3 regions of the Arthrobacter sp. NicSoilB8 genome follow, and region 1 is predicted to be linked to each of the others. Evidence: riboswitches for the same ligand, from Rfam matches in the RefSeq annotation. Region 1 holds a riboswitch; each other region holds the start of a gene.
The links. A riboswitch is a leader RNA that binds a small molecule or an ion and turns the genes downstream of it on or off. The one in region 1 is predicted to bind cyclic di-AMP.

Region 1 (4,779 bases):
CGGGTTTACGGCGCCTCCGTGGGTGCGGTGCGGGGAACCATCCGCAACGCCGGCCGCCGCTATCCCGGGCTGTCCCGTGATGAGATCACAGCGCTGAGCTCGGAACTGTGGGCGTTGCCGGTTTTCGAGCGGCGCCTGGCCGCGGTGGTGCTGCTGCAGACGAATGTGTTGCTGTTGACCAACTCCGACCTCACCCGGCTGGAGGGCTTCATCCGGGAGGCGAGGGTGCGGGACCTCGTGGACCCGCTCGCAGTCGACGTCGTCGGCCCCCTAGTGAACGGACTCGACGTACTGAGCCGGGTGCGGGCCGACAGCGTGCTGGACCGGTGGGTGCGTGAGCCTGACGCCTGGCTGCGCCGGGCCGCGCTGCTCTCGCCGCTGCTGGCGCTGCGCGCGGGCGCAGGGGACTGGGACAGATTCGTCCGCCACGCCGTTTCCGTGCTCGACGGGACCTCCGGGAGGTTCACTTCCGAGGCCGACGCCGACGCCCTCACCGACGGCGCGGTGGTCCGGGAGGCGGTTTCCCGGGTCCTGGCGGAGATGGCGAAGAAGAGGCCCGAGCTGCAGTTCACGTCCGCCCGAGGGTGACCGGTCCGCCCCGGCAGCGGCTGCCCGCGCCCTCGCTCAGCCTTGGGGATCGCCCGGGTCGCCTGGGCCGACAATGGTGCCGGCCCCGCCGGATTTTCCGCCGGAATTCGCGGGAAGCGCGAACGTCCTGGCCGCCCGTGAACCGGCAACAGCGCTCGCGGCGATGGTGACCAGTGCGCCCACCAGCAGCGCGGCGGCCTCGCCGGGGAGCAGCACCTGCAGCTGCGTCCCGATGCTCGCCGCCGCCACGGGCACGCCGAGCTGGGCCGCGGACAACACCCCGAGGGGCAGCGGGAGCCCGAGGAACACCAGGCCGGCGTGCGTCAGCAGCGTCCCGGCACCCAGGGCCAGGCCCAGACCAATCATGTCCGGATGCCCGGCCAGGTCCCTCAGCGTCAATGAGGCTCCCAGCCAGACGAAAAACACCGGCCCCAGGAAGCCGTCGCTAAGGGCGAACAGCTGCCGGGCCAGCCGCCGCGGTTCGCCGACGGCGGCCACCACCAGGCCGAAGGAAAAACCCGCCATCATCACCGACACGTTGCTGAAAGTCGCCACGCCGGCCATTGCAAACAGCGCCGCCAGTTGGAACCTCAGCTCGAGGGCGAACTTGCGGTTTTCCGAGAGACGGTGCACGCGCCCGCGGATGCCCTTGTCCTCCAGCCAGCGCAGCGCGACATAGAGCGCCACCGCACAGCCGGTCACGGTGAGTGCGCCGAGCGCCGCCCGGCCGGCGTGGGGCGGATCCACCAGGAGCGGCAGCGCCACAATGCAGGCGATGTCGGCGATTGCCACCTGCGCTGTCATGGCGACGACATCGGGTCCGCCCAGGCGCAGCGAATCGACGATTGGAAGGACCAGGGCAGCCGAAGAGGACGCCAGCAGCACGACGTAGAGCGGGGCATGACCAGTCCCGAAGAGCAGGCCGATGCCGGTGCCGACTGCCACCGCCGCCGCCGCCGCCGCCGTCGCCCGGCGGGCCCCCTTGCCGAGGGCGGAGCGGATCTGAGGATCCCTCACGGGAACGTGGGTTCCGGCCACAAACATCATCAGCGCGAACCCGATGTTGGCCAGCAGGCTAAACGTCGGATCGGAGGGGTCCACGAGGGCCAATCCCGACCGCCCGATCACGATGCCGGCGAGCAGTTCACCCAGCACCACAGGCAACCGCCAGCGCACCGGCAGTGCCAGCAGCGGGCCGGCCAGTGCGACGACGGCGATCAGCGCCAAGGACAGGAACGTCACGGCTCGCCGCTGCAGGCCGGCCGTTGGACTGTCGGGCAGGCAAGCGCGACCGGGATGGCGGTGATGCCGGCCGTCGGCTCCTTCATCATGGAATGAGATTAGTCCCCTCTGCGGTGCCGTGCGCCAACTGTGCCGTGCGTCTAAGGTGCCTGCGTCTAAGGTGCAGTCCGCCGCTCCACTACCGCATACGCCTTCCCGTCCAGGAAGGCCCAGTCATTGACCACCATGAACCCGAGCGCGTCCACCCGGTCGTTCAGGACGTGCTCGTCGAAGCCGCCGTCCCGCGGTTCAGCATCCCAGGTGGACACGTGGACGTCCCCGCCGTCCAGGATCAGCAGTTCGGTGTTGACGTCGAAATCCTCCTGGGGCTGGTTGCTCAACTGGCAGATGGCGACACAGTGGCTGTTCATTTCGGGCCTCCGCTTCGAAGGTGGTGCTGGTGGCATCATCCTATGTGCGAAAAGCCGTGGCGCCCTACGGGCATTTGCCGGCCGGCACCGTGGCCTCCGTTACCTTAATGTGACATTCGGGTGCGGTTCGCGCTACCGTGGACATGTGCCTGTTGTCTCCGATACGGGCGCTCCCCAGCCGATTGCCTAACTCTGCCGCGGCCCGGGGGTAACTCGCATCAACGACCGGCAGAGACGGGGAAACCACTTTTGGCCTGCTGATAGATGCAGGTCTTGGGGTGAAGCCGCACAGCGCCCGCAACGACGGGCCCTTGAGTGCGGCCGGGTGACTCCCATCCGAATCCGACAGCTCACCTCGCAGGCATTGGGAGAGGCTACATCCATGTCTTCAATCCGTACTTTTGCGCGCCATGCCACCGTCCTCGCCGCCGCATCCGGCCTGGTCCTCACCAGCGGAATGGCAGCCAACGCTGCCGCGGCACCTGCGAAGCGCGACTCCGCTCCGGCGTCCACTCTGGACGTCAAGGGACTCGTCAGCGCGCCGGTCAGCGCCGATTCAAGCGTCAAGATCAGCTTTGACCGCCCCGCGGTGGCCACGGTCGCCGCTCCCGTCATCGAACAGCCCAAGGCTATTGCCGCGGCTCCCGCAGTGGCTCCCGCAGCGCCTGCGGCGGCACCGAAGGCAACCGTGCAGGTGCAGGCTGCTCCGGCCGCCGCCCCGGCTGCGGCGCCCGCCGGTGGCCGGAACGCCATCATGCTCTCGGCCGCCTACAGCCAGCTGGGCATCACCCAGGACTGCACCGCCATGGTGGAAAAGGCCCTGGGCGCAGCGGGCAAGCCCGTCGGCGACATCGGCCCCCGCGCCTTCCTTGGCCTCGGAACCATTGTGGCGACCCCGCAGCCCGGCGACATGGTGGTCCAGTCCGGCCACGTCGGCATCTACGCCGGCAACGGCCAGGTAGTCAGCGGCGGCATGAACGGCGTCAACGCGACGATGGTCCACCCGCTGTCCTGGCTCACCGCCACCGGCGGCGTGACCTTCGTCCGGGCCTAAGCCCGCAGGGGCCAAACAGTCCCCCCGGGATTAGCCAGACCGGAAAGACCGGCGATCGAATTCCCTTGGGGGCAAGCGATCGCCGGTCTTTCCTATGTCCGATTACTATGGGTCAGGTTGGCCTGGGCTTATTGATCTGGGCATGATTGTCATGGTCCGCCCGGCGCGGGTCCGGACTTCTCACGGATTTCCGACGCCCGCCAGCGGGAGCGTCATCTTCATGACGGTTCCCCCAGGACCGGTCGAGGCCACCTCGACGGAACCGCCTGCAGCGACCGCGATCTCCCGGACCAGGGCCAGCCCGATGCCAAAGCTCCGCTGTCCCTGTGATCCGCCGGTAGCGGAGGCCCGCACGAAGCGATCAAAAATCCGGGCCTGATCCACACCCGTGATGCCGGTCCCCGTGTCCGCCACGGTGATGACCGCGCGGTGCTGCTCGATCGACGTCGTGATGCTGACGCGGCCGCCCGGAGGGGTGTGGGCGAGGGCGTTGTCAGCCAGGGCCAGTACCGCACGGCGCAGAGCGTTCGCGTCGATCCGGGCCAGCGGCCGGGCCTCGGCGGAGAAATCCAGGCGCACGTCCCGCTGGCCGGCCACCGGCTGAAGGCTCCCGGCGACGCCGGCGGCGGCGCCGGCCAGATCGGCGGGCGGCGCCGAGCGGTCCGGGGCGTCCGTGGTTGCCGCGAGGAGCAGTTCGTTGACAATTCCGGTCAGCGTGGCGGCGTCCTCACGGATCCGGGCCAGGTCCTGGCCCTGCCTGGATTCGGGTTCGGTGTTGCGCTGGGCGAGCTGGATCCGGGTGTCCAGGATGGTCAAAGGCGTGCGCAGTTCGTGGCTGGCGTCCTGGACGAAGCGCCGCTGCCGGGCCAAGGCGTCGCCGAGGGGCCGGATGGCGCTGCGCGCGCTGAGCCACCCGACGAAGCCCGCCAGCACGATTCCCGCCACGCCGGCGATGACCATGGCTTCGAGCACATCCTTGGAATCCAGGTAGGCGTAGGCCGTCCCGGCCGCCGGGCCCGGCACTTCCGGATGTGCGAGCTGATTCATGAGATAAAGGGCCGTGGCGGCGAGGAGCCCGAGAACCATGACCGCGCACGCGGCGCTGATCCGCAGGGCGACCTTGAGCGAGGCCTTGCGCAGCGTGGAGCGGTCCGGATTTTCGCCGTCGGTCCCTGCATTACTCACTGGCGTCGCCGATCTGGTAGCCGACGCCGTGAACGGTGCGGATGACGGCCTTGGCGACCTTCCGGCGAAGGTGGTGAACGTAGGTATCGATCATGCCGGGCTGGTCGGAAGCGTGGAAGTACGCCGCGAGGAGTTCGTCCCGGGTGAAAACCCGGTCAGGTTCCGCGGCAAGGGCCGCCAGGAGCTGGGCTTCTTTCGCTGTCAGTGACACCGCATGCCCATAGACAGACCGGACGGTGCGTTGCGCCGGGTCGAGTTCCCAGTCTCCGATCGTCAACGGTGCCGCGGCCGGAGCAAAGG
Region 2 (4,779 bases), 2.0 Mb from region 1:
CCACCGTTTCCCAGACCATCGGCCGGATGGAACGTGACGGGCTGGTGGTTGTTTCGGGCGACCGGCACCTTGAGCTGACAGAAACCGGGCGGAAACGCGCCGTCGGCGTGATGCGCAAGCACCGTCTCGCCGAACGTCTGCTGGCTGACGTGATCGGGCTCGACTGGGCCTACGTCCACGAGGAAGCCTGCCGCTGGGAGCACGTCATGAGTGAACGCGTCGAGCGACGCATCTTCGAGATGCTCAACCACCCCACGGTTTCGCCCTACGGGAACCCGATTCCGGGGCTTGCGGAACTGGGCGGTGCGCCCTCCGGCGCCCACATGGACGGGGTTGTGAACCTGCTGGACGCCATGGCCGGCTACGGTCCGGGCTCGCGGATCAGGGTCAACCGGCTCGCGGAGCCGATCCAGGTGGAACCGGAGCTCCTGGCCCAGCTCGACGAGGGCGGAATCCGGCCCGGTGCGCTGGTGTCGCTGGAGCGGGTCGGGGAGTACATCTCGGTCCGGGTCCCGGATATCGAAGGCGCGCTGGAGCTGCCGCCCGAGGTTGCCGCGCACGTGTTTGTAACAGTCGCCTGACCAGCCACGACGTCCCGGAGATGGGACGACCCATGAGTTGTGCACAAAAGCGATTACGGATTTATTACCGGGCGGCTTAATCGCCTATAGTTAGTGGCCAGTACCGATACCAAAGCGTTACCTGATCCGAAGCCGAGCCCTGCCAGCGGATCAGTCGCAGAACCACCTTCTGGCAGGGGCGGGGGAACCACTTTCGGCTGCTTCTTCGGCAGCCTTGGGGTGAAGTCCGTCAGCGGCAAGCAACTTCCACCGAGGGATCCCTGAGGATGCCCCTGTGTCTGGGCGCTTGCAACGGCGGACCGGGTCTTTGATCTCTCTGACCCGAATCCGACAGCTAACTTCGCAGGCTATCCAGAGAGGAACCGTTCTTGACCACCCAGACCGCCAGGGGCCGTCGCCGCGCGAGCGGTCCCGCTCCGGAGCCGCGTCCCGTACTCGCCTATACGGCCGAACGCCCGCGCGACGTGCACCGGGATGAACGCCGTCGCCGGCGCGGTCCGTTCCGTCAGGTAACGGACTTCGCAGCGGCCAGCGGCGTCGGGCAGAAGGCCGGGATCGCCCTGGCCGCAACCGGCCTGATCCTCACGGTAACGGTCCCCGTCACCAGCCCGGTCATGGCCTCGAACACCGACGGATCGGGCGCCCTGGCCGCCGCAGTGCAGCCGGATGTCACGGCTGCCGCCGCCGCGAAGGTCGATTTCAGCCGCACCGCCGTCACCACCAAGGGCGATCCGGACGGGAAGCTCAAGCAGCTGCTGAGTGCGCAGTCCGTGGGCAGCATCACCCGTGCGGCATCGGCCGGCACGCTCGGTGCGCCGCTGGACCAGATGGTCACGGCCTCGCCGTTCGGCTACCGCGTCAGCCCCATCACCGGCGGCGCGGGCGAGTTCCACCGCGGCCAGGATTACGTCGCCCAGTGCGGCACTCAGGTCCATGCAGCGGCCAGCGGCACCGTTACCTTCAACGGATGGCACCCCTACGGCGGCGGAAACCGCGTGGTGATCGATCACGGCAACGGCCTGGAGACCACGTACAACCACCTGTCCTCGTCGTCGGTCACGGTCGGCCAGAAGGTCTCCCGCGGCGATGTCATTGCGATGAGCGGCACCACGGGCGCCTCCACGGGCTGCCACCTTCACTTTGAAGTCATGGTCAACGGCGATGTCGTTGACCCGCTCGGCTGGCTCTAGAAAGATGATGGGCCGCTCTCAAATCCACGCGACACGCCGTGATCTGAATGTGACATTGGGTCCGGACTCCTGTAGGGTTTGAAGCACGCCAACTTTTCCGAAGTTGGCGCTCTTGAGTGGATTGCCTAGCTCTGCCACCGCTCAAGGTCCGTTCGCATTACATCGTCTGGCAGGGGCGGGGGAACCAATTTTGGCCTTCGAAAGAAGGCCTTGGGGTTAAGTCGCAACGCTTCCCAGGAAGCAGCGCGGCCGGGTGACTCCCATCCGAATCCGACAGCTCACCTCGTAGGCATTGGGAGAGGCTACTTTCGTGTCTTCACGCCACAATGCTGCGCGTCTGCGCACTGGCGCGGCTCTTATGAGCCCGCTGAAATCCATGTCTCGTGCCGCCCTTGCCGGCGCCCGGATTGGATCACGTTCCGCTGGCTCGATTTCCACTGAGTCCGGACAGCATGCAGTTCCCGCTTTTGGCGCGTCTTCGCAGTACACCCTTCGCTAAGTAACCCATTTCGGGGCGATCCGGCGTACCCCCAAGATGCCGGAGCGTCCTCAGTCCGCGCCCAAAAACGCGCGGTCCAAGGATCACGAAAGAGAGAACTTAATGACTACTCGTGCAACCATTGCACGGCACCGCGCCGAGGTCACCAAGACCAACTCGCTGGCTGTTATTGCCAAGGCAGTCGGCGACAACGCCGGCGGCATGGGCCGTCAGGCCGCGGTCATCGCCGCAGCTTCCGGTCTGGTTCTGACCAGTGGAATCGCAGCCAACGCTGCTGAGACCAACGTTCAGCGCGAATCCACCTCCGCTTCCGCCCTTGAGGTCCAGGCGTCCGCTCCGGCCACGATCTCGGCCGCGTCCACCATTGCGATCTCCTACGAGAAGCCCGCCGTCACCACGTCGCCGGCTCCCGTCGTCGAGGCTCCCAAGCCCGTCGTGCAGGTCCAGGACGCCACGGCTTCCCAGGCCGGCGGCGCCCAGCTTGGCGTCAGCGGCGGCGTCGCTGCGCAGGCTCCCGCCGGCATCGGAAGCGGCGCCGGGGCGACCATCGCCGCTGCCGCCTACGCACAGATCGGCGTGGCGCAGGACTGCACCGCCCTCGCCACCAACGCCCTGGCCGCGGCCGGCATCCACTACCACGGCTGGCCGGCAGGTTACCTGTCCCTCGGCCGCACCGTGAGCGCCGCCGAAGCACGTCCGGGCGACCTCGCCTACTACCAGAACGGCGGCGTGGGCCTGGCCCACATCGCTGTTTACGTCGGCAACGGCATGGCCGTCCACGGCGGCTGGAACGGTGGCACCACCGCGCTGTACAGCGTGAACGTCGGCTCCGGCCCGGTCTTCATCCGCGTCGGCGGCTAGGCACAAGCCCTCCGCACTTCAAAAGACCCCCGCCTCTTGTGAGGCGGGGGTCTTTTGCGTTACCGCCTCATTAACTTTCCGCGTCAATCACCGCGTCCGTGAAAAAATATTCGGTGATCCGGCAGTTGAGTGTTTACTCTTGTCTTGTCGATCCATAGCCCGACCATGCACAGGGCAGCCGGCCCTCGTGCCCCTGGCGGGTGCGGCCGTGAAGAGGTATGCGGATGCGCACACTCGTTCTGAATGCTGGATATGAACCGCTGGCGGTAGTGACCTTCCGCCGGGCGCTAGTCCTTGTCCTGACCGGAAAGGCCAGCGTCGTGGCCGAAGGTGAGGACCCTGTCGTCGGCCCCCAGGACATTTTGGGCCGCCCCTCCGTGATCCTCCTGAACCGGTACATCCGGCCGCGGTACAACACGATGACAGCGGTCAGCCGCCGCGGCGTGCTCCGCCGCGATGCCCACCGCTGCGCCTACTGCGGCAAGGCTGCCCACACCATCGACCACGTCCAGCCCAAGTCCCGGGGCGGCGCCGATTCCTGGGAGAACCTGGTCGCGGCCTGCCTGCGCTGCAACAACGCCAAGGGAGACCATACGCCAGCGGAGATGGGCTGGAAGGTCGGGTTCGTGCCGGGGCCGCCGAAGGGCACCATCTGGCAGATCAAGGAACTCGAAAAGCCGACGCCGGCGTGGGACCCGTTCCTGCTGCCTGAATCGGCCGCCTGAACCAGGCCCCTGCGTCGGTGACCCGGAGCGGCCGCCTGCCGCTCGAAGGAGCCGGGGGCGGCGCCGGCCCGGCGGCAACCGTCGGCAGCCCCCGCCGCGATAGGCTGAACCGGTGGAGTTCGATGCCATCATTCTCGCCGGGGGACGGTCGTCCCGCCTGGGCGGCGTGCCCAAGTCCCGGCTGATCTACGACGGCGCCACTCTCCTGGAGCGGTCACTGCGTTCCGCGGCCGCGGCAGGGCGCACGGTCGTCGTCGGTCCTGACCCCGGGGGCCTGCCCGTCGGCGTCCTCAGTTGCCGGGAAGACCCGCCGTTCGCGGGCCCGGCCGCCGCCATCGCCGCGGGAGTGGGCGCGCTGGCCGCCGATTACGCTGGCCGCCCTGAAGCGGGCTACCCCGCGCCGTTCATCCTTGTCCTCGCCTGCGACATGCCGCGGTCGGCCGCGGCCGTCCGCACCCTGGCCGACGCGCTGGCCGCTTCGCCCGCTGATTCGCCCGCTGTGACGCCGGACGGTACGACGGGCAGCGAAGGGCGCGACGGCGTCATGGCCGTCTCGGCTGACGGCCGGAAGCAGCCGCTCCTGGGGTTTTATAGCACGGCCGGGCTACAACGATGCGCCGAGGACGCCGCGCGCGCGGGCAGCCTGGAAAACGCGTCGGTCTTCGCCCTTCTTGCTAGGCTGGACGTGCGGGAAGTTCGCGTTCCCTCCGGTTCCACGGATGATGTTGACACCTGGGATGACGCTTCCGCATTAGGGATGTCCGACAGGTTTCCAGACCTCGGTCCGGGAACCGGTCCGGAATTCCGCAGCTGAACTCGACCATGGAGGCAAAACGGTGAAGAGCCAGGATGAAACGCTGGAAGACTGGTGCCGTGCCCTGCTCCAGGCGCTGGAGCTGGAAGACATTGAGATTGACGTGAAC
Region 3 (4,779 bases), 2.1 Mb from region 1:
CTGCGGTCCGGCTTGCCAAGGAATTCCGTCCCGACGTGCTGGTGCTGGACGTGATGCTTCCCGGGTTCGACGGCGTCGAGCTGCTCAGCAGGATCCGCGCGTTCGCGCCGGAGGTGCCGGCGCTGTTCCTGACGGCCAAGGACGCCGTCCAGGACCGCATTACCGGTCTGGCGGCGGGCGGCGACGACTACGTCACGAAGCCGTTCAGCATGGAAGAGGTCCTGCTGCGCCTGCACCGGCTGGTCCAGCGCTCCGGGGTGGCCGCCATGGACACCGCCGAACTCGTGGTGGGCGACCTTGTGCTCAATGTCGATACTCGTGAAGTCACCCGGGCCGGCGAGGAGCTGCACCTGACCGCCACGCAGTTCGAACTGCTGCGCTACCTCATGGAGAACCCCAAGCGGGTCATCAGCAAGGCCCAGATTCTGGACCGGGTCTGGGACTATGACTTCGGCGGCCAGGCGAACATCGTGGAACTGTACATTTCCTACCTCCGCAAGAAGGTCGACGCCAACCACGCGCCCATGATCCACACCGTGCGAGGCGCAGGCTACGTCCTCAAGCCGGCGGACTGATCCGTGCCCTCACTTTCCGGTGTGACCCGCGTCCCCGGGCGCGATTGGCGCAACCCCTCCACGTGGCACTTGCGCACCCGACTGGTCCTCGTGGCCATGGCGTTGCTCGTGGCCATCTGCGGCGCTGTGGGACTGTTCAGCTATGCCTCCATGGACTTGTTCCTGACCCGGCAGCTCGATGACCAGCTCAGCCAGGCCTCCCACCGCTCGAGCGAGTTCGGCCGGCCCGTGTCCGGCAACCCGGACGGGCGTCCGGACCCTCTTGAGGCCCGGGGGCAGGGCATCGGCACGCTCAACGCACGCATACAGGGCGGAGAGGTCAGCAACCCCGGCTTCCTGGCCGGGGACGCCACCCGCAAGAGCCTTTCCCCGGACGACAACGCCGTCCTCCTGGCGCTCACCCCGAACGGGCTGCCGGTGGACCGGACCCTCTCGGCCGGGGACTACCGGCTCACTGCCGTGCGTGCACCCTACGGCGACGTGATCGTTACCGGGCTCCCGCTGGCAGAAAAACAAAACACCCTGGCCTCGCTGGTCTGGACCATGGTGGTGGTCTCCGCGGGCGGGCTCGTGCTGATCGGCCTCGCCGGGACGGCTGTGATCCGGCGGACCATGAAGCCGCTGGAACAGCTCTCCGAGGTTGCCACCAAGGTTTCCCGCCTCCCGCTGGACGCGGGCGAGGTGGCGCTCGGGGTGCGCGTCCCGGCGTCGGTGGCCCATCCGGGAACCGAGGTGGGCAGCGTGGGTTACGCGCTGAACCAGATGCTGGACAACGTCTCCAACGCCCTCGAGGCACGGCAGGAAAGCGAAATGAAGGTGCGGCAGTTCGTTGCCGACGCCTCGCACGAGCTCCGCACTCCGCTCACGGCCATCCGCGGCTACACCGAGCTGATGCGGATGACCGAGCACTTCACGCCCGACGGCGAGAAATCCCTCGCCCGCGTGCAGAGCCAGTCCGAGCGCATGACCACCCTCGTGGAAGACCTGCTACTGCTGGCACGGCTGGACGAGGGGCAGCCGCTCAAGGTCACCGACGTCGACCTCACCCAGCTGGCCATCGAGACGGTGAGCGATGAAAAGGTCATGGCCCCGGACCGCATCTGGCAGCTGGAACTCCCGGACGAGCCCGTGGTGGTGCGGGGGGATGCGACCCAGCTGCACCAGGTCCTCGCCAACCTCCTGTCCAACGCACGCAAGCACACGGAACCCGGGACGAAGGTGGTCACGGGGGTCATGCGTTCGGCTGACGGCAGCGCGGTGGTCACAGTGACGGACAACGGCAGCGGCATCGACCCCGAATTCGTCGGACGCGTCTTCGCCCGCTTCGCCCGGGCCGACGCCTCGCGCACCAATCGGGCGGGCACCGCCGCCCAGCCTGCGGTCGCAGCGGCGGGAGCCCGCACTGCGTCCGGCACCCTTTCCGGCACGGTTTCCGGCGGTTTGTCCGCAGCCTCCAGAGCTGCGGGCATGGCGGCTCCCGCGCCGACCTCCGAGGGGACGAGCGGGTTGGGCCTGTCCATTGTCCAGTCGATCGTGGAGGCCCACGGAGGGACCGTCGAGGTCACGTCCAGGCCCGGCCGGACGGAGTTCGCCGTTCGGCTGCCCGCGGCACCCCCATCCGCGCCCGCGTAAGCCCACGAATGCGGCCCAAGGGTCTACACAAGCCGACACCCCGCCGCTGTGACTCCTGTTACCAAAATGTGACTTAAGCGTCGCCGTCCTGTAGCGTCGTAGGAGTGCGCTGCCATCGGCGCCGCACATCCGGATGGACGCCAAACTCTGCCGCTTCCCGGATTCCGCTAGACGAGGCAGAGGCGGGGGACCCAGAGTTCCCGGGCATTCTGCACATATGCGCCCTTGGGGTGAAGCCGACACGTGACTTTTCCGTGCGGCCGGATGACCTCATCCGAACCCGACAGCTAACTCCGCAGGCGTTGAGAGGCGATCATGACTGAACTCCAGGTACAAACGCGCCCTGACGGCGTTGCACACTCCACGAAGTCGCGTCACCGCGCCGAACCAGCCAAGCAGGCATCCGCCCTGTCGCGGCTGGCCACCGGGCTCGGCATCACCGGCCACCGCGCCGCCGTCGTCACCGTCGCCTGCGCAATGCTGGTGGGCGGCGCCGCCGCCAGCCAGGCAGCAGAACCGGGAACGCACGGGGCGAATGTTGCGAACACCTCGACGGCCACCAGTGCCGACCCGCTGGCCAAGCTCAACTTCGAACGCGTCCAGATCGCTGCTCCCACCGCTCCGGCGGGAAAAAACGTGGCCCCCACGCTCCCGGAAGTTAAGGCCGCCGAACCGCCGGCCGCCCCGGCTGCTGCTGCCCCCGCGCCCGCACCGGCACCCGCCGCGGCCCCCGCACCCGCTCCTGCAGCGGCACCCGCGGCAGCACCTGCGCCGGCTCCCGCTCCCGTGGCAGCACCGGCTCCGGCGGCGGCTCCGGTCGCAGTCGACGATCCCGCCGGCGCGCAGGCCTACGCCGCCGCCCAGCTGGGCAGCTACGGCTGGGCTCCGGGCCAGATGCAGTGCCTGCAGAAGCTCTGGACCAAGGAATCGGACTGGAAGACGACCGCCAAGAACCCCAGCAGCGGCGCCTACGGCGTGGTCCAGTCCCTGCCAGCCTCGAAGATGGCGAGCGCCGGCGCCGATTACCTGACGAACTACCGGACCCAGATCAACTGGGGCCTGAACTACGTCAAGACGCGCTACGGCTCACCCTGCGGCGCCCTGAACTTCCACTTGGCGCACAACTGGTACTAAGCCGGCACCAGCCGGCCCCGCCTGCCCAGCCCCTCCTTGGAGGCCCCGGATCCTCGTGATCCGGGGCCTCTTAGGCGTGTGCCATACCGGGAGCGGGCCGAACTTCCACAGCCCCCGCACAGCTTGACCCTAAAGCCCTCATATGGGCCGCCGGGAAAGTTGAGCCATGACATTCACAGACCAGGGCACAGGAACCCTTCCCCGCTCCGCGGCGCCGCCGGCCGGTCCGGCGGCGTCCGCCGCCACGTCAGAACGTGCACCGTCCGGGTCTGCACTGTCCGGGCCTGCACCGTCCGGGCCTGCCTCATCGGGGCATGTGCTGGCCGATACTCCCGTCCCTGGCCCGTTTGACGGGCCTCTGACCAGCCACGGCAGCCGGCGCTCACCCATAGACACGCGTACCAGCACACCGGTGCTGGATGTCGCCATCCCGGTCTTCAACGAGGAACGGGACCTCGAAGCTTGCCTGCGCCGGCTCCATACTTACCTTCTCGGCTCCTTCCCGCACCCGTTCCGGATCACCGTGGCGGACAACGCCAGCACCGACGGGACGCTCAAGACGGCCGAACGCGTAGCCCGCGAGCTGCGCGAGGTGAACGTGGTCCACATGGCCGAAAAAGGCCGCGGCCATGCCCTTCGCAAGGTATGGCTTGCCTCGCCGTCGCCGGTCCTGGCATACATGGACGTGGACCTCTCCACCGATCTGGCAGCGCTCGGTCCCCTCCTCGCCCCGCTCATTTCGGGGCACTCCGACCTGGCGATCGGGACCCGGCTGACCCGCAACTCGCGCGTCGTCCGCGGCCCCAAACGGGAATTCATCTCGCGCAGCTACAACTTCCTGCTGCAGTCACTCCTCGGCGCCCACTTTAGCGACGCGCAGTGCGGCTTCAAGGCAATCCGGGCGGACGTGGCACGGCAGCTGCTGCCCCACACGCTGGACAACGCTTGGTTCTTCGACACCGAACTGCTGGTCCTGGCCGAAAAGTGCGGCCTGCGCGTCCACGAAGTCCCGGTGGACTGGACCGACGACCCCGATTCCAGCGTGGACATCATCCAGACTGCCCTCGCGGACCTGCGCGGCATGGCACGGCTGAGCCGTGACCTGGTCTCCGGCCGGATTCCGGTTCCCGAACTGCGTGCCGCCCTGGCCCGCGGGCCGCTGCCGGCCTCATCACGGTCCCAGGAACAAAGCCCCGGCGGAAGCCTCTTCGGACAGCTCGTCCGCTTCGGCAGCATCGGGGTGGCCTCCACCCTCGCGTACCTGGTGATCTTCCTGCTCTGCCGCGGGATCATGGACCCGCAGCTGGCCAACTTCCTCGCGTTGCTCACCACCGCCGTGGCCAACACAGCGGCCAACCGGCGCTTCACATTCGGCATCCAAGGACGCAGCCAGGCGGCACGCCACCACTTCGAGGGACTGCTGGTCTTCGGGATCGGG

Region 2: linked by a shared signal. The riboswitch ahead of LDO15_RS04095 (NlpC/P60 family protein) and the one ahead of LDO15_RS12880 (hypothetical protein) in region 1 are both predicted to bind cyclic di-AMP.
Region 3: linked by a shared signal. The riboswitch ahead of LDO15_RS03395 (hypothetical protein) and the one ahead of LDO15_RS12880 (hypothetical protein) in region 1 are both predicted to bind cyclic di-AMP.

Annotation. Positions count from the first base shown of each region.
Region 1 is NZ_AP024655.1:2,860,907-2,865,685, reverse strand. It holds gene LDO15_RS12895 (DNA alkylation repair protein) at 1-588, shown strand, start outside; gene LDO15_RS12890 (cation:proton antiporter) at 625-1,830, opposite strand; gene LDO15_RS12885 (hypothetical protein) at 1,986-2,240, opposite strand; cyclic di-AMP (ydaO/yuaA leader) riboswitch at 2,414-2,618, shown strand; gene LDO15_RS12880 (hypothetical protein) at 2,623-3,294, shown strand; gene LDO15_RS12875 (HAMP domain-containing sensor histidine kinase) at 3,475-4,479, opposite strand; gene LDO15_RS12870 (response regulator transcription factor) at 4,472-4,779, opposite strand, start outside.
Region 2 is NZ_AP024655.1:897,497-902,275, forward strand. It holds gene LDO15_RS04085 (metal-dependent transcriptional regulator) at 1-581, shown strand, start outside; cyclic di-AMP (ydaO/yuaA leader) riboswitch at 732-945, shown strand; gene LDO15_RS04090 (M23 family metallopeptidase) at 950-1,771, shown strand; cyclic di-AMP (ydaO/yuaA leader) riboswitch at 1,894-2,077, shown strand; gene LDO15_RS04095 (NlpC/P60 family protein) at 2,373-3,131, shown strand; gene LDO15_RS04100 (HNH endonuclease) at 3,356-3,856, shown strand; gene LDO15_RS04105 (NTP transferase domain-containing protein) at 3,969-4,670, shown strand; gene LDO15_RS04110 (DUF6457 domain-containing protein) at 4,693-4,779, shown strand, end outside.
Region 3 is NZ_AP024655.1:727,205-731,983, reverse strand. It holds gene LDO15_RS03405 (response regulator transcription factor) at 1-575, shown strand, start outside; gene LDO15_RS03400 (HAMP domain-containing sensor histidine kinase) at 579-2,207, shown strand; cyclic di-AMP (ydaO/yuaA leader) riboswitch at 2,336-2,523, shown strand; gene LDO15_RS03395 (hypothetical protein) at 2,523-3,341, shown strand; gene LDO15_RS03390 (bifunctional glycosyltransferase family 2/GtrA family protein) at 3,508-4,779, shown strand, end outside.